DNA from 4 places in the Paenibacillus sp. FSL W7-1279 genome. Region 4 is predicted to be linked to each of the others. Evidence: riboswitches for the same ligand, from Rfam matches in the RefSeq annotation. Region 4 holds a riboswitch; each other region holds the start of a gene.
What was found. Region 4 has a riboswitch for thiamine pyrophosphate ahead of tenA (thiaminase II). Riboswitches for the same ligand answer to the same signal wherever they lie in the genome.

Region 1 (4,304 bases), 650 kb from region 4:
TGCACTGAACGGTTCGTCCAGGCACATAACTTCCTGCGGACTCATCAGTGCGCGCAGAAAAGCCGCCCGCTGCTGCATTCCGCCAGAGAGGGTGTGCGGATAGGCCTTTTCGAAGCCGCTGAGTCCGGCGCGTTCCATCCAGCTGCGGGCATGTTCCCTGGCAGCGGCTTTCGAGGTGCCTCTCAGCTCCTCGGGAAGGAGCACATTGTCCTCCACCGTACGCCAAGGGAATAGGGCCGGCTGTTGAGGCATATAGGCGATGCGGCCTTTTTCCCCGGTCACGTCCTGACCGTCCATGAGGACAGAGCCTGCATCCGGAGCTGTTAACCCCCCAATGATATGGAAGAGGGTGCTCTTTCCGCTGCCTGAGGGACCGATTAAGGAGACGAATTCCCCGGGTTGTACTTGAAGCGAAAGGCCATCCAGCACATGCACTTCGCTGCGCCGGTCGCGGAAGGTTTTTCGAAGGGTGCGAACCTCGAGGGCAGGTGCGGTTGAGACCGACGCAGCCGACGGGTCAGCCCCGTCCTGGACCGTCAGGGGTACTTGATGTGTCATATCGACAAATGGCCTCCTATCATATAAGATTCGTTACGTCTATTCACGGAGACTCAACCTTTTCGATTCCAGCGGATGAGCCGCTTCTCCAGCAGAGTGATCAGCAGCACCATCAGCAGGCTGAGCAGGACGATGACCAGGATGGCAACAAACACCCGATCCGTGCGGTAGCCGGATTTTTGCAGCATCATGTAGTAACCGATTCCCCGGTCCGAGCCGATCCATTCCCCGATAACCGCACCCATGACCGAATAGGTGGCCGCAATTCGAATCCCGGAGAAGATGGAGGGAAGGGCATGCGGCAGCTCCAGCTTGCTGAAAATTTGCCAAGAGGTAGCCCCCGCCATCTGCATGTAGTTCATCATGGTTCGGTCAGTACGGGCCAGTCCGTCCAGTGCCGCAACAGCGACGGGGAAGAAGCAGACCAGCGTAATCACGATAACCTTGGGCAGCATGCCGAAGCCGAACCAAATCATGAGAAGCGGGGCTAGGGCGATTGTCGGCACATTCTGGCTAAGAATAAGAAGTGGATAAAGAGCGGTTTTGAGAAAAGGAACCATGTGCAGTGCCAGCGAGATGACTAGGCCGATCGCCGTACCGATCATAAATCCGACCAAGGTTAATTGCAGGGTGGCCGCTGTATGCTGGAAGAGACCGGAAGCTCCGGTAACGGCCTCATGCCCGATGGCCGTCGGCGCAGGCAGAATAAAAGGTTCAATGTCGAATATAGATACTGCGGCCTGCCATACCACCAAAAAGAAGAGGACCGCCACAACGGGCGGCCAAACCGAACTCCACCAGCTTCTCATGGACGGTATTTCTCAGTCAGCTTATCCATGCTGATGCCGCTGGGATGATGAGCGATTTTAACTTGGGATATGATGCTGGGACTTCCCGCATTCACCAGCGCTTCATGCATGCGCTCCACGATCTTGAGCAGCTCGGCGAGCTCACCTTCCATGGTCGTTTCGAGTGCATGAACCTCGTATTTCACGCCTGATTCCTGAATGACCTTAATCGCTTCATCTACATAAGGGATGCTGTCGGCCCCGTTTGGCGTTCTCGGTATCACTTGAATGCTCAAAAGTGTATTCGCCATGTAAACTCATCCTTTCGTGCAAGCTATAATGTATTGGAAGAAAGGCAGCCTTTTGCAAAGGCCGACTTTCTTCTTTTTAAATAAAAATAGCCTTATGGCTGCTCCGGTAAAAAATCATTGGTGAATGCGCGGTCCGCGTCAAGTTCCTTCTCCAGCAGCTTACGCTCAAACATCCAGTCTGCATATCCCGACCATACTTCGGCTTTCTGTTCGCCCCAGCGGGATGCATCATCCTGATAACGGGGGCTCAGCCATTTCTGGCTGGCGAGAACCAGTTCGGCATCGAGGTCAGGAACCGCCTTCGTAAGCAGAGCTGCCGCATCTTCAGGATGTTGAATCGCATAGTCGTATCCTTTTGAAGTCGCCCGCATGAACGCTTTGATAAGCTCGGGGTCTTCCTGGATCAGCTTCTCGTTCGTCACGATCACTGGTGTGTAATAATCAAGCTGCTCGGAGTAGTCCTTCACATAAATCATGTCAAGCGGTTCATTGCGAAGCTCGGCTTCAATCCCCGTCCAAGCATAGAAGATCCAGGCAAAATCAATGTCGCGTTTGACGGCCGTAAAATAATCGGCATCGCCCATATTGACCATATTCACCTTGCTGACATCGGCGCCATCGATCTCCATGATGGATTTCATGACGGCCTCCTCCACAGGCGAGCCCCAGCCGCCATAGGATTTTCCTTCAAAATCGCCTGCCTTCACGATGCCTTTGTCCTTGGGGGCGGCAAAGCCGGACGTATTATGCTGAATGATCGCTGCAATGGAAACGAGCGGCAAGCCTTGGGTTCTGGCCAGCGTTACGCCTTCCTGATAACTGATGCCAAACGGCACGTTTCCGGATGCGACCAGCGTATCCGTTCCGCCTGCTCCCGGCTGGACGATCTGGACATTAAGCCCTTCTTCCTCATAATACCCAAGCTCCTTCGCTGCATACAGGCCGGTGTGATTCGTATTGGCGGACCAATCGAGCATCAGATGCACGTCACGGAGTTTCCCGGAAGTCTGACTGCCTTCACCTTCGGCACCTGTCTTTTTGTTCTGTCCGCTTGTGCCGCATCCGGACGCGACCATCAGCAGGACGCAAGCGAGAAGCAGCGGAATCCATCTTCCCTTCTTCATCGTTTCTTCTCTCCTTTGAGTTCTCTTTCTATTACCTCGCAACTCCACAAAAAAAACGCCCTGATGATATCAGGACGCATGACGGCGTAAGTGTATACCACGGCAAATAAATAGCTGCCGCAAACATGGGCTTCCTACGCTGGCATTACCCAGATCAGGTGTAAGGGTCAGTATCATATCGGATACACTCTCAGCCGGCTATATCCCAGCTCCCCCGGTATTTATGAAGTTTTGATCATTACATCCGCTATTATAGTCCTAACACACCAGACCTGTCTAGTTCGAAGGAGCGCGAACGAGGCAGGTCTTTGCTCAGAACACTTGCCATGGGAAGGATTAATTAATCCTATGAACCTTTCACGGAATAAAGGATTTGAATAAGGCTTCTATATTGAGGTTAGCGCTGGAAGAACTCAATCCATTCCCCTTCGGGACCATGAACGAAGAAATAACGGAAACCATTCGGGAGCGTCACGATCTCCTCGTCCAAGTGAGGAACGTCAAGTCCTTGAACCCGGGCATATTCCTCTTCAATGTTATCCGTGCTGACTGCAAAATGATGAACGGTGCCCTCCGCTGGCAGCGTGTCGCTGTATCCCTGAATAAGCTCGACTTCCGTCTCGTTGCTGCCGTTAAATCCGAGGAACGCCAGCTGGATGACGCCATTCGTATGGGTCAGGCGATCCTTTAGTTCTAGTCCGACTACGGATGTATAGAAGGCGATTGTAGCTTCTAGGTCCCGGACAACAATACCAACATGATCTAATCGTTTCTGTGACATGGTTCAACACCCTTTCCGATCCATATGAGATATGACTGAAATATTATCACATAATCCCTATACGTCAAGTGGGAGTTGTGTTCATGCAGGGCTGATACAGATGATTTTTCTTTCATTTCCTCATCTTTACTTTTGGGTGGGTAAAAAGTATCATGAGAAATAGAAAGATTAATTCAAAAGACCTAACATATGAAAGTGATCCAGCTTACCCTTTGGCCGAGGAGGAATGCTTATGAGTCCAACTCCAGCAGATCATCTGTGGATTCGACTCGCCATGATATATGCATTCATTCAGATCATGATTGCTCTGTGGATGCCTGAGGCTTTATCGCTTCAGCGTGTTCTAGTCATTATTCCTCCTGCAGCCGCCTCCGTTTATTTAATGCGGATTAGTCGGCGTTATGAGGTTCATCTTCGCAGGTTTTGGCTTATTGTGAGTCTCGGATTAATGGGGGATGCAGCGGCACGAATCATTCACGCTTGTTATGTTTGGTTTGAAAAAGAGAGCGCTTTCTCGCCGATCCTAACCCACTTATTCTGGGGACTTGAACTCATTCTGTTCGCAAGTTCTCTCATTTATTTATTCCGGCATGTTCAAGGTTCGTTTCGGGGGCTCCGGTTTATGCTGGATATCGTGATTGTTGGCATAGCCGTCATGACAGTAGGGTGGGAATATTTCATCAAGCCTGAGCTTCAGGGTCTGGCCCATGAGGCAGTATGGGGAAACCTTTGGGTGGACATG
Region 2 (4,304 bases), 2.6 Mb from region 4:
CGCTCAAGCGGCGCTTTTGGCCTGTCGACAGCTGGTACGGATGCCTGGCCTCCAAGCCATTCAGTCCAAAACGTTCAAGACAGCGCTCGGCCTGCGCCTTCGCTTCCTCCGGCGGCACATGATCCACCAGCAGCGAGTAAACCACCTCATCGCCGATGCGCTCCGTCAGGAATTGAAGCTCCGGATTCTGAAACACGAATCCGATTTGGCGCAGCTGCTGCTCTCTCTTCTTCCGAACCTTCCTGCGTTTGCCCTGAATGACCTCTTCCCCGCAGAGCATATAGGTCCCTTCGGCGCGAAGCAGCCCCATCAAACTGAGCAGCAGCGAGCTTTTGCCTGCTCCGTTCGGCCCTACCACCGCAATGAATTGTCCCGGAAACACCTCGGCCGAAGGGAGCGTGATGACCGGTTTATCCCATCTCATTCCCCTGAAATTCGCCAGTTGAATGACAGGCTCCCCACGTTGAGCATACGGCGGAGCAGCCTCATGCAGGAGATTACCCCGCTCATCGCCAAGCGCATCGACCGGAGCAAACAACTCTCTGCCCGCCCGGGTCTGCGCATAATCATCCCATACGCCGGGATACCAGATTCCATAGGCTTGGAGTTCCCGCTCGAATTCTGCGAATATCGCTGCCGGAGGACCTTCGCCCAGAATCACGCCATCCGGGCTGAACAGCACGACACGATCCACGTATCTGGCCATTTCTTCGATCCGGTGCTCCACGATGATCAGTGTCCGCCCTTCCGATACGGCCTTCACCGCCGACCAGATTTGCTCCCTTCCTTCCGGGTCGAGCAAGGCAGATGGCTCGTCAAGGAACAGCACCTCCGGCTCCAGCAGCAGAGCCGAAGCCAGCGCTAACCTTTGCTTCATGCCTTGGGACAAATGCCCGATCGGCATATGAAGCTCCTCAAGATCAAGCCCCACCTCGCGGAGCGCCGCTTGCATCCGCTCCTTCATCTCATGGCGGGGGACACTTAGATTTTCCAGTACGAAAGCCAGCTCTTCATCCACGTACGGCATGCAGAACTGGGTATCCGGATCTTGGAATACATACCCCCAAGAGCGCGGAACCAGCTGCGACTCGCATTTCATCGGCACCTCCGTTGCGCGGGGAATCATCCCGCTAAGCACCTGCAGCAGCGTGGATTTGCCGCAGCCGCTCGGACCGAGCAGCAGCACCTTCTCCCCGCGGACAGCCGAGAAGGAGAGGTCTTTGAACATCAGTCGCTCCTCGCCCGGATACTTCAGACGCAATCCCTCCACATACACGGCCGGTTCCGAAACCATCTCAGCGGACTGAGCCGGAACCAGGCTAACCGTGGCATTAGACATGGCGCGGATCATCCAGTGCTTCGTAATCCTTCTTCGACGCAGGACGCAGCAGGGATGTGACGCCCGTGCGGTCCAAGGCTTTGGCCAGCAAGAGCATGAGCAGACCTGCAATGACGGCACCGCTGAGTACTCGCATACCGTATTTGGCCAGGAACATCCACGTCTGCAGGTCATCGGTATAGCTGTAATAGAAGTCCATGATCATCGATCCGATGGCTGCGCCTGCTCCGGCAATCGCCAGCGTCCACGCCGAGGTGCTCCGATAACGGAACGCCGCGAATACCAATTCTGCCCCAAGTCCTTGAATGAGGCCATACAGCAGCAGAGTCAATCCCCAGCCGCTGCCAAACAGCACTTCTACGTGGGCAGCCGCCACTTCCGCAATGATGGCCACTCCCGGCTTACGGATTAGCAAGTAAGCAAGCGTGGCTGCAGCGAACCACATTCCGTATAACAACTCATCCGCTTCAAAGAACAGCGGTTTTAACAGATTGTAAACCGAACCCCAGAAGTGATAAATGACGCCAAGCACCAGCGATACCAGCACCGTCACCAAAATATCGCTTAACCGCAGCCCTTTTCGGGGCTGAACCCCCAACTTCTCTTGCACAGATGTTCCCATAACCACACATTCCCCTCTCCACCTCTATTTTTGTGTAAACACAACAAAAAACCGTCTGGAAAACGCGCAGACGGAAAAATAGGCCCTATGTAGGCAGGGTCGGATATTCTCTACGCTGGCATTACCCAGTTCAGATTAACGGTCAACAGCGGATAACAGCTGCAATCTCAGCCTGATTCACTCAAGCCCCCGTATTCCCTATTCGGTTTCATGTTAATCTTAAAATACACATTCGTTCTCCAATTAGCAAGAACCTTTTTTCAAAAATGGCTATTTATTGATTTCCAGCTCATTCTATGTCAATATCAGAGTGATTGGCTTTTCCACCAACGTTTATTGCTGACACCTATGCACAAAGGAGAATGACATGGCTAAACAATTGCTGCGTCTGATGACTGAGCTGTCCTCCCGCAAGTGGCTGTCCCGAATCATGGGGCATTGTTCCCACAGCCGGCTGAGCCGTCATCTAATACCTGCATTCATACGAATTTATCAAATTCCGGCGCATGAAGCGGAGAAAGAAATCCACGAATACCGCTCACTGAACGAATTCTTTTCCCGCCGGTTAAAAATAGGCCTGCGCGCCATAGACGACACCGCCGATGCCATGGTAAGCCCCGTCGATGCCACGATTTCGGCAATGTGCGCCGTTAATGCCGGCACCATTCTGAGCGTCAAGGGACAGGATTATACCCTGAGCGAGCTGCTCGCCAAATCACCGAGAATGGAAAATTACATCAACGGCTACGCATTTGTATTGTATTTAAGCCCAACCGATTATCATCGCATTCATTCCCCGGTAACCGGTGTTCAGGCGGAAAGCGAGCATCTAAAGGGACGCGTTTACCCCGTGAACGATTTTGCGATGACCCATATCCGGCACGTGCTCAGCCGTAATGAGCGCCTCATTACCTATATTGCGCATGAGTTCGGCGAAGTTGCCGTCGTGAAGGTCGGAGCCATGAACGTGAGCAGCATCCGTTATGCTGACGAGAACGTGAAGAAATACGAGATCGGCGATGAACTCGCGTACTTTGAATTCGGCTCTACCGTCGTGCTTCTGACAGAGAACGGCACGTTTACTCCGCGCGGTGACCTGGAACCCGGCTCCAAGGTGAAGATGGGAGAGCTGCTTGGTTTGCTACACCCGTCCCCAACCAGAAGAGGGTAACGCCATTCACCTTAACAAGCTTCACCAAGCATCGCATGACAAGTTAAGGCCATGAATCATTCGCTGCATGAATGATTAACGCCTGTCCAGCATCCGATAAACGATCCGCTGAAACAGCCGATCCGGCAGCACGCCCTTGATCCATGCGGTCAGCCGCGTACCTCGGGGCAGCGTATAGCGGAACCTCGGTTTGGACATGGACGCAATGTTTGCCACAAGCCTGGCTACCTCCTGCGGATCCCCGCTTCCCCTGGCTGTCCGCTCGGAATAGTCCAGCACGCCCTTCAGCAGACCGCTGTAGGGTGATCCTTCCTTTACCGTAAGCTCCCCAAAACTTTTATTCCAGATCGGCGTGCCATAGGCACCGGGCTGGATCAGTACGACATCGATGCCAAAGGGCATCAACTCCATGGACAGGCTCTCACCAAACCCCTCCAGCGCAAATTTGGATGCCGCATAGGGACCATAACCCGGAAAGCCGACCACGCCGCTAATGCTGCTCATGAGAATGATTTTGGATCGTCCGGTCTTGCGCAGCAGCGGGAGCATATGCTGCGTTACCGATACGGTCCCGAAAAAATTCGTCTCCAACTGCTTGCGCCAGCCGCTGAGCGGTACTTCCTCCACCATGCCGCCTACCGCTTCGCCGGCGTTGTTCACCAGCACGTCCAAGCGGCCGAACTTCTGCTCTAACTCCCAAGCAGCAGCCTTGACTTGTTCCTCTAAGCATATATCCAGCTGGAATACGTGAATGCGTTTGACAACGTCTGCTTGTTCGGCTCGGGTCATCAGCTCTGCAGCCGCCTCCGGCCTGCGCAGACCCGCTGCCACGTCATAGCCCGCTTTTGCCAGCTCCAAGCTGATGAGCAGTCCGAACCCGCTCGACGCGCCCGTGATCAGCGCAACCTTTCCTGCTCCCGCCGTTACCACCAGATCACCGCTTGCTCCGCCAATGCCGCTCTCTCCGTCACACCCGTCACCCTTCCGTTATCCGAACTGCCTGTCCGGTCCATTACAACCCTGCGTTTAGCGCTTTATACATATCCCTAATATAACAAATTTTCGCAATGCCAACAGAGTCCCTATCCGTATATGCACCCTTTTACAACGTAATCAGACAGACTCCCTATTCCCATGTACATCCATTAAATAGCCCCACAAAGTGGAGCCTA
Region 3 (4,304 bases), 3.7 Mb from region 4:
TATTTTACTGCCCGGAATAAGGCGGAAGCGAGATAATCGGTATTATCCAGAATCATGCGATCATGCTTGAACAGCGTTTCCCAGAGCGCAACATCGAACAGGAGTCCTTTATCGCGCTGTTCAAATGTATCCAGATGACGTGTCTGCTCTTCCTTTAACTGCTCATTGAAGTGATTGTACTCCAGAATTTCTTCCTGTTTAAACCCGCAAGCCAAGAGGGATTCCTCCCATTCTTCTCTCATCATCAGATTAGGTATTCCGAAGAATTCGAGCAGTTCCTGAAGCTTTGCTTCCGGCATGGGCTTATCTAGCAGTAATTCTCTGTCCAGCAGGACGCCTCCGCGATCCAGAACGCGGTAATATTGGGGCAGCGACTTCGAAGTATCCGTAAATACGGTAACAGACTCGGCCATGATCAGATCAAATTGATTGTCCTCGAAAGGCAATGCGCATACATCGGCTTGATGGAACTGCACGTCGATTTCCATCGCTTCGGCTCGTGCTCGTGCTTTTTTGATCATATTTTCGTTCAGATCAATAGCTGTCACTTGATACCCCATCTCTGAAAGATGGCATGCGGTTCTGCCAGTTCCGCACCCCACCTCCAGAATGCGGCTGCCCGGTTGAATGGGATAATTCTTCAGCATTCTGAGGGTTGCCTCGAATCCTCCCGGGTGGGCACTGCCCATGCCTAATTTAGAGAGCATATGAATGTAGTTCATCTCATCTATCCCTTCTTCCCTTGTCATCAACATGAGGGTAATCGTTTATTTACCATATGATTCAGGTACGTTTAGGGTTTTAGCTGAATTAGATATTTTGAGCCCTTTTTTCGGGAGGATCAGAGTCATAATGGAGGAAACGTCATGAGGATGGAACCGGTAGAGGCAGCGGAACGCGTCATTCAACACGATTATCCCGACTGTTTGCTTGCCGTGCTTGGCGGCAGCGCGAGCAGAGGCGAATATAATGAACAATCCGATTTGGACATTATGGTCCTTGAACGAGAGGGTCATGATTTCAGCAGGAGGACGATAGAGGCGCATGGATGGATCGCGGAAATCTTTATATTGTCTTTATCCTCCTATCGCGAATATTTTGACGAGGGAGTGATCGCGGCGAATCCGTCATTTCAGCGGATGATCGCAGAAGGGACGGTGCTGCGCCTTATGCCCGAGGGGGAAGAGGTGCGGACGGAAGCCCAAAGCGATTTGGATTACGGACCTCTGCCCTTGACGATAACCGATATTAACGACTACCGTTATGTGCTAACCGAGTACATGCTGGACTTGAAGAGTCCCCGAAGCGATGGTGAAAAATGGTTTACGGTGCACAAAATAGCCGCGATTCTCTGTGATTTTGTACTTAGGGTGAACCGGGAGTGGACGGGTGAAGGGAAAACGCTGTTCCGCCTGTTTAACCGCTTTGACACAATTTTAGGAGAGCGATTGGAAACAGCGCTCGCGGCGATGTATCGCCAAGATGATCCTTCTGTTCTAATGGCATTTACCGAGGAAATGCTCCGTCCGTACGGAGGGAAACTTCTCATCGGTTATGAGGAATAAAATATCGATGCCAATAGATAAAGAGAGGTACATTAGCCGTGACGCTAGCAAGGCGCGGTAAATACTATAATAGTGTGATTACATCACGGCATACTTTAAATCCAGGAGGGGATCTTCATGAGCGGAGTATATGGCGGCGGTGAATATGGCAATTCAGTAGGAATTATTTTGGTTCTCTTTATCCTGCTCGTAATCATCTTGAGTGCTTGGGTTTAAACCGTCAAGATTCTTGGCAGTAGTGACAGAAAAGCCCGGCGCATGCCGGGCTTTTGTCTGCCTCAATCGAACTCAATTCGATGCGGCTTTAACCGAGGGGCTGTGAGCGGACACCACTGCAGTCATGACCAGATGGCTGCTGTCGGATTGGATCGCATGCAAAAACGCCTCTTCAAGAGACCCGAACACCCGGGATAAGGAACCGTCCAACCGGCTGGCGTAATGAACGCTTCCGGCGAACGTACCGGCTGCCTTCGCACGATTTACTTCACCGTAGATGACATCCATGTAGTTGTCCGTACCCATGGGGTAAAGAGCGAATTGGCAGGCAGTCTCCATATCGGCATGTTCTCCGATGTCGTTGTTCAAGCGGGTTGAATCCTCAGTCATATATACATCGGCGTCCGTATCTCCGGGGCAGCCAATGGAATAAGTGCCATTAAAAACAGTGTGCACGCCACTCGCCGCAGCATGGGCGAATATCGCTCTTGTAACATCAAAGACATGCTCTGCACGTCCACGAATACAAGTGCTCACATCGTCTGTCTGAATCCACACCTTTCCCGCATCCACAGATTGCAGCGCGCCCAGGATGACCTCCACAAACCGGTCTGTCATGGGAAATACCGAGAACCGGCATCCGACGATCCGGCTGGTTCCGCAAACAAGCTCATTCATTTTCATTTCCTCCCCATTATATAAGTCCACGCAAAAAAACCGCACCCCATGAAGAAGGTGCAGTTATGCCTACGAAAAGAAATAAACATAAATGCTACACTTCCCCACGCTAGTATGACCTAGATCGGGTGATAAGGGTTAACGGCAGCCCGCCGTCTCTCAGCACATGGCACCCCTAGTACAGCCAACATCTTATGTAGTTGGTTACCGCAAGATTTGCCCCGGAGCTTCATGTTATCGTAGAAGTTCGAGGGTTCTTACCTGTGTAATTGTATCGTTTTGCCATCGGTTTTTCAATCTTTGCCCATTATAAAAAAAACCGCCTGTCCCATTTGCAGGAACTTAGGGAGGCGGCTTTTTTCATCTGTTTGATTAGTTATATACTTTCACGCGATCTTCAAGCGGTGCAAATTCTTTTTCGCCTGGTTCAGCAACCGGCTTACCGAAAGGCATTTGAGCAATCAGCTTCCAGCTTTCCGGGACGTTCCATTCGGCTTTTACTTTTTCGTCGATCAGCGGGTTGTAGTGCTGCAGGGATGCGCCCAGACCTTCTGCTTCAAGGGATGTCCATACTACAAATTGCAGCATGCCGTTGGATTGGTTGGACCAAACCGGGAAATTGTCGGCATAAGCGGCAAAGCTTTGTTGCAGCCCGGCAATGACGTTATTGTCCTCGAAGAACAGTACCGTACCGTAACCAGCGCGGAATGAAGCCATTTTGTCGGCAGTGGATTTGAATGCTTCTTCATCGCCAACAACTTCCTTCAGGATGCCTTCCGTGATGTTCCACAGTTTATCGTGCTGTTCGCCAAGCAATACAACGACGCGTGCACTTTGGGAGTTGAAAGAAGACGGAGTATATTTAACCGCTTCGTTTACGATCTCCTGAATACGCTCGTCCGAGATAACGGATTCTTTGCTAATCCCGTAATAAGAACGGCGATTTTTGAGTGCAGCTGAAAAATCTTTAGACATTGAAAAAAACCTCCTGGTGTAATCGAATTTGCATACGCCTGATTAGAAGATGTCCCTTACTACAAGCAAATATGCATTTTTCGTTATTAGCCATAAAACCAATTATTATTCCACATTAACTTACGTTTAGTTAGAAATAATAATTCTGTTAGGATATTAATATAACTTAGAGGAATTGTCAACGAATTTATATAATTTTTCTTATCCATTTAATAAGAATTGAAACAGTCGTTTTTAGAGAAGTCTCATTATTGCAGAAGCTGCATTAAAGGGAGACTTAACCAAAGTGTGATTCTGTCCTGAGGATAAAAGCTATGTCTCCACCTAACTTCATATTATGAACAATTCATGAACAAAATATACTTGTATGAACAATTTAATTGATTTTGATTCTCAATTATACTTGTCGAGCCAGAATGAGGATGATATAATGCATATCAGAACGCGATTGATAATCAATCTCAATGAGAATGGTGACGGAAATTGCATGATCCCGGGTATTTAGAGACATACGCATAGAAGGAAGAGCCATGAAGATTAGATACTTATTTGCAGCCGTTGTGGTACTCTCGATAATCTCATTATTTATTGGAGTTAAGGATATCTCGCCACTGCAATTGTTCTCGATGACAGAACAACAACAGCATATTATGCTTGTCAGCCGGATTCCTAGGCTTGTCAGTCTCATATTGGCGGGTGTCAGCATGAGCATCTGCGGATTGATCATGCAGCAGCTCAGCCGCAATAAGTTCGTATCGCCCACCACGGCAGGTACGATGGACTCTGCCAGACTGGGGATATTGGTAGCCATGCTTGTCTTCACGACAAGCGGACCGCTTATCAAAATGCTTGTGGCATTTGTATTCGCTC
Region 4 (4,304 bases):
CGGCAGAGAAAGTACAGCCGGTACCATGCGTATGAACGGTATGAATTCGTTGTCCATATAATTCTGTAAAGGCGATACCATCGTATACGAGGTCCATGACTGAAGGACTGTCGGGATTACCGAATCTGTCATCGTTCTTGATCATGGGGGAGCGTCCCTCATAAAACTCCCCGTTATGGCTGGCGGTTCTTGTTTGGCGATACGTACTTTCGGACTGAGACAACTCTTCCTGCTGCGTACCCGCCGCCATAGCTGATCCCCTGTCTCTTTCGTGATCCGCAACTTCACCGCCGCCGGTCATTCCCTCGTCATGGCCGCCTTTGATCACAACGATCTTGGGCCCCAGATCCTGGATACGTCTCGCCGCTTCCTTCCGATCTTCCTTCGTGCGGATACGCATCCCCGCCAATACTTCGGCCTCCGGTATATTGGGGGTGACAATTAACGCCAGCGGCAGCAAATCCTCTCTTAAAGCCTGCACTGCTTCGCTTTGCAGCAGCTCTGCTCCGCCCTTGGCGATCATCACGGGATCCACAACGACCTTCTCCCAGCCGAATGCCCGGATCCGGTCAGCAGCCAGGCGAATGATCTCGGCATTGAACAGCATGCCTGTCTTCAATGCATCGACTCCGAGGTCCGAGCCAACCGCTTCAATCTGCTCCGCGGCTGCTTCGGGAGGCAGCGGATATACGCCGTGAACCCCCAATGTGTTCTGCACCGTGATCGCCGTAATCGCTGACATGCCGTATACGCCGAGCTCCTGGAAGGTTTTCAGATCAGCCTGAATGCCGGCACCGCCGCCGCTGTCAGACCCCGCAATCGTCAGTGCCCGAGGAACGTGAGACTTGCTGCTCATCGTGCGCCACCTGCAGCGGACGCTTCCGCTTCCCGGACAGCGGCATAGCCCTCCAGCGAGCCCGGATGAAGCTTTGCCAGCTCATCCAGGAAAGCAATCTGGAAGCTTCCAGGTCCCTGGTCCGCGGTTCGCTCTGCAGCTCTCGCCGCCGCGGCCCCGTAGAAGGCCAGGCCCGCCGTACCGGCAAGCAGCAGGTTTGCTTCCACTGCGGCAAAGGCACCCAGCACCGAGGTCAGCAGGCACCCTGCACCGGTTACCTTCGTGAGGAGAGCATCCCCGCCGGTAATGATACGTACCTCGTTTCCATCGGTAATCACGTCCTCTTCACCGGTAATGGCCACGATCGTGCCTACTTCGCGCGCAGCCCGCACGGCCAGCTCGGCATGATCACTGCCCGTGCTGTTGCCAGCGTCTACGCCTTTGATCTCGCGGGCCTCCCCGACAAGGTGAGCGACTTCAGCCGCATTCCCGCGCACGAGCGACACCTTCACCTCGCTTAGAATCCGCAGCGCCGACTCCGTCCGAAAACGGGTTGCTCCCGCACCGACCGGGTCCAGCAGGACCGGCACGCCTTGTGCGTTCGCCGATTGTCCAGCTATGATCATCGCATCCACAAGCTCGCGGTTCAGCGTGCCGATGTTCAATACGAGCGCGCCTGCGATGGCGGCCATATCTGCCACTTCCTCCGGCGCGTAAGCCATGACCGGCGACGCGCCCAGCGCGTACAAGCCGTTAGCCGTAAAATTCGTAACCACCACGTTCGTCATGTTGTGAACGAGGGGGCTCGTCTGCCGTACCTTTGTTAAAAGCGCCGAAACTTCATTTTCCCATGTATGCATATGAATCAGCCTCTCTTCGCTATATTGGAATTTATGAGCTAGTTAGGTCTCCTTACAGCACCGCAGCCTGCAGCGGCACCGGCCATTCCTCCTGCTTATAAGCCATATCCCAAAACATATACTCCAGCTGGCAGCTCAGCATAAAATGCTCCTTCATCCGTTCTCGCTCGGCTGCCGTCGCACGCTCCGCCCATTCATCGACACGGCTGCAGAACTTGGCTGTCGCGTCTTCCCCCCGGTTGCCGTAGAAATAAATCCAGTCGTAGAACGGATGGGATTCATCCGGCTTCACTTCATCCAGCAGCTTGCGGCCAATCTCCAGGTAGGTCCACGGGCAAGGCAGCAGTACGGCCATAATCTCGCCCAGACTGCCCTCATGCGCCACCGTCAGCATATGACGGATATAGTGATGCGCGGACGGAGCCAGCGGATAGCCTTGAAGCTCTTCGTAAGTCACCCCGGCGGCTGCGCAAAAATTCTGATGCGGATGCACCTCGCTATGCAGGATGAATGAGATTTGTTCGTTAAAGGTTGCGATCTCTTCGCGGCTGGTCGATTTGGATATGGCGATGCCGTAAATTCGCATGTAGGCGTTCAAATACTCAAAATCCTGCTTCACATAGTGGATCAGTTGTTCCCGCGCCAGTTTCCCCTCGGCAATGCCTTTTACAAAGGGATGATCGAAGATTGCTTGAAAAATGCCTCCCGCCTGCTGACGGAGCTCTTGCGTAAAACTCATTTTTGTCCCCTCCTCCAACATATTGAAGAGCAGGAAGTCCATAAGACACGACTTTCCAGGCAACGCTAAAAAGCCGCCCCGAAAACTGGAGCGGCTTCGTCAACAAGCCCGAGTGCGCCAAAAACGCACCAAGACCTTATATACGAAGGCTCCACTTTCCTACGCTAGTACGAACTAGATCAGGTTCAAAGGGTCCAAGATACGCTCTTGTCTCAGCCGCTAACGGCTCCCCTAGTGGACTTCCTATTCTTTTGTCTAATACTGTACATAGGTTTGTAGATGCTGTCAAACGTTAACGGTTCGCGGACAGAACCCCACGTGCGAAATCTTCCGTGATCGGTGGATCATGATGTTGTACGGTGGCAGATGTCTTTCGCGAATAAAAAACGCCGGCTACCCAACACTTGTTTCAGAAACACTGACGCTGGGTTGTCATGTATTCCCCTACATAATGAGTACATAAACGTTATTCAAAAAAATGAAGTTTAAAGGAGCGAGCTTATTTATGACGAACCCATCAAAAGCGGTTAACCCCATTCCGGATGGCTACACCTCCGTGACACCGTGGATCATCTCAAGAAACTCCGCAGCGCTGATTGAATTCCTGGAGCAGGCTTTTCAAGCCGAAGAGTTAGCCCGCGTCTATGTTGACGATGGTGTCATCGGCCATGCCGAGGTGCGAATCGGGGATGCCGTCGTCATGATGTTTGACGCGAAGCCGGAATGGCCGGATAGCCCGGCGTACCTCCGCTTATATGTTGAGGATTGCGATGCTGCTTACCAGCAAGCGCTCGCCGCAGGAGCCGTCTCGGTGACGGAGCCAACGAGTTTGTTCTTCGGCGACCGGGTGGGACGGGTACGGGACCCGTTCGGCAACTTATGGTGGATTCAGACGCGAATGGAGGACCTCACGCCCGAAGAGATGGAACGACGCGCCCAAGACCCGGATTACATGAAAGCAATGACCTATGTTGCCGGAGCGGAAATCGTGGTGAAGATTTCGTAACAAGGTGAAGGGAAGCAAAAGCGTTATTTCAGGGAGAACATGGGTGGTTCGGTTCCCCAGGGGTATGCTTGGATGGCTGTCGATTATGATCGATGTAGGGACCGGGTAACTCAGAGTAGCTATGGTTTAGAGGTAGAAACTGGGTGAACACAGAGTATGTAGCTGCTGCTGGGATTGATGCTACTGGGATTGGTGCTACTGCTGGGATTGGTGCTACTGCTGGTATTGATGCTACTGTTGGTATTGATGCTACTGCTGGGATTGATGCTACTGCTGGTATTGATGCTACTGCTGGTATTGATGCTACTGCTGGTATTGATGCTACTGCTGGTATTGGTGCTACTGCTGGTATTGGTGCTACTGCTGGTATTGATGCTACTGCTCGAGGGCAAGCGGACTGAGGATACGTTATTTAGCTGAAAAGGCGTAATTTTTGAGAGCTAACGGACACCAGATACGCTATTTCTAGAATATGATGGTAAATAGGCACCTTTTTGCGGTAATAAGAGATCCTGTGTCCGTTAGATTTAAGAATTGGGACCGAATCAGGCAAATAAGGGAACTGGTGTCCGTTAAGGCTACTTCTAGGCTACTCCTGATCTTGGTGCTACTTCTGGTATTGGTGCTACTGCTGGTATTGATGCTACTGCTGTATTGGTGCTACTGCTGGGCTTGGTGCTATTACTGATCTTGATGCAGCTACTAGTCTAGTGCGACTGCTCGGAGGGCAAGCGGACTGGGGATACGTTATTTAACTGAAAAAGCGTAATTTTCGAGAGCTAACGGACACCAGATACGCTATTCATAGAATATGATGGCAAATAGGCATCTTATTGCGGTAATAAGAGATTCTGTGTCCGTTAG

Region 1: linked by a shared signal. The riboswitch ahead of MKY82_RS03175 (ABC transporter substrate-binding protein) and the one ahead of tenA (thiaminase II) in region 4 are both predicted to bind thiamine pyrophosphate.
Region 2: linked by a shared signal. The riboswitch ahead of MKY82_RS28460 (ECF transporter S component) and the one ahead of tenA (thiaminase II) in region 4 are both predicted to bind thiamine pyrophosphate.
Region 3: linked by a shared signal. The riboswitch ahead of MKY82_RS22800 (YkoF family thiamine/hydroxymethylpyrimidine-binding protein) and the one ahead of tenA (thiaminase II) in region 4 are both predicted to bind thiamine pyrophosphate.

Annotation. Positions count from the first base shown of each region.
Region 1 covers NZ_CP150215.1:746,578-750,881, forward strand. Annotated here, with positions in the region: gene MKY82_RS03160 (ABC transporter ATP-binding protein) at 1-558, opposite strand, end outside; gene MKY82_RS03165 (ABC transporter permease) at 612-1,367, opposite strand; gene MKY82_RS03170 (MTH1187 family thiamine-binding protein) at 1,364-1,657, opposite strand; gene MKY82_RS03175 (ABC transporter substrate-binding protein) at 1,750-2,781, opposite strand; TPP riboswitch at 2,896-3,007, opposite strand; gene MKY82_RS03180 (VOC family protein) at 3,179-3,562, opposite strand; gene MKY82_RS03185 (GGDEF domain-containing protein) at 3,795-4,304, shown strand, end outside.
Region 2 covers NZ_CP150215.1:6,284,589-6,288,892, forward strand. Annotated here, with positions in the region: gene MKY82_RS28455 (ABC transporter ATP-binding protein) at 1-1,339, opposite strand, end outside; gene MKY82_RS28460 (ECF transporter S component) at 1,332-1,961, opposite strand; TPP riboswitch at 2,052-2,164, opposite strand; gene asd (archaetidylserine decarboxylase) at 2,329-3,132, shown strand; gene MKY82_RS28470 (SDR family oxidoreductase) at 3,208-4,062, opposite strand.
Region 3 covers NZ_CP150215.1:5,074,446-5,078,749, reverse strand. Annotated here, with positions in the region: gene MKY82_RS22815 (class I SAM-dependent methyltransferase) at 1-722, opposite strand, end outside; gene MKY82_RS22810 (nucleotidyltransferase domain-containing protein) at 867-1,565, shown strand; gene MKY82_RS22805 (YjcZ family sporulation protein) at 1,683-1,781, shown strand; gene MKY82_RS22800 (YkoF family thiamine/hydroxymethylpyrimidine-binding protein) at 1,854-2,459, opposite strand; TPP riboswitch at 2,544-2,646, opposite strand; gene MKY82_RS22795 (nitroreductase family protein) at 2,832-3,434, opposite strand; gene MKY82_RS22790 (ABC transporter permease) at 3,965-4,304, shown strand, end outside.
Region 4 covers NZ_CP150215.1:1,393,387-1,397,690, reverse strand. Annotated here, with positions in the region: gene thiD (bifunctional hydroxymethylpyrimidine kinase/phosphomethylpyrimidine kinase) at 1-856, opposite strand, end outside; gene thiM (hydroxyethylthiazole kinase) at 853-1,695, opposite strand; gene tenA (thiaminase II) at 1,748-2,434, opposite strand; TPP riboswitch at 2,574-2,677, opposite strand; gene MKY82_RS05965 (VOC family protein) at 2,940-3,440, shown strand; gene MKY82_RS05960 (hypothetical protein) at 3,584-3,841, shown strand.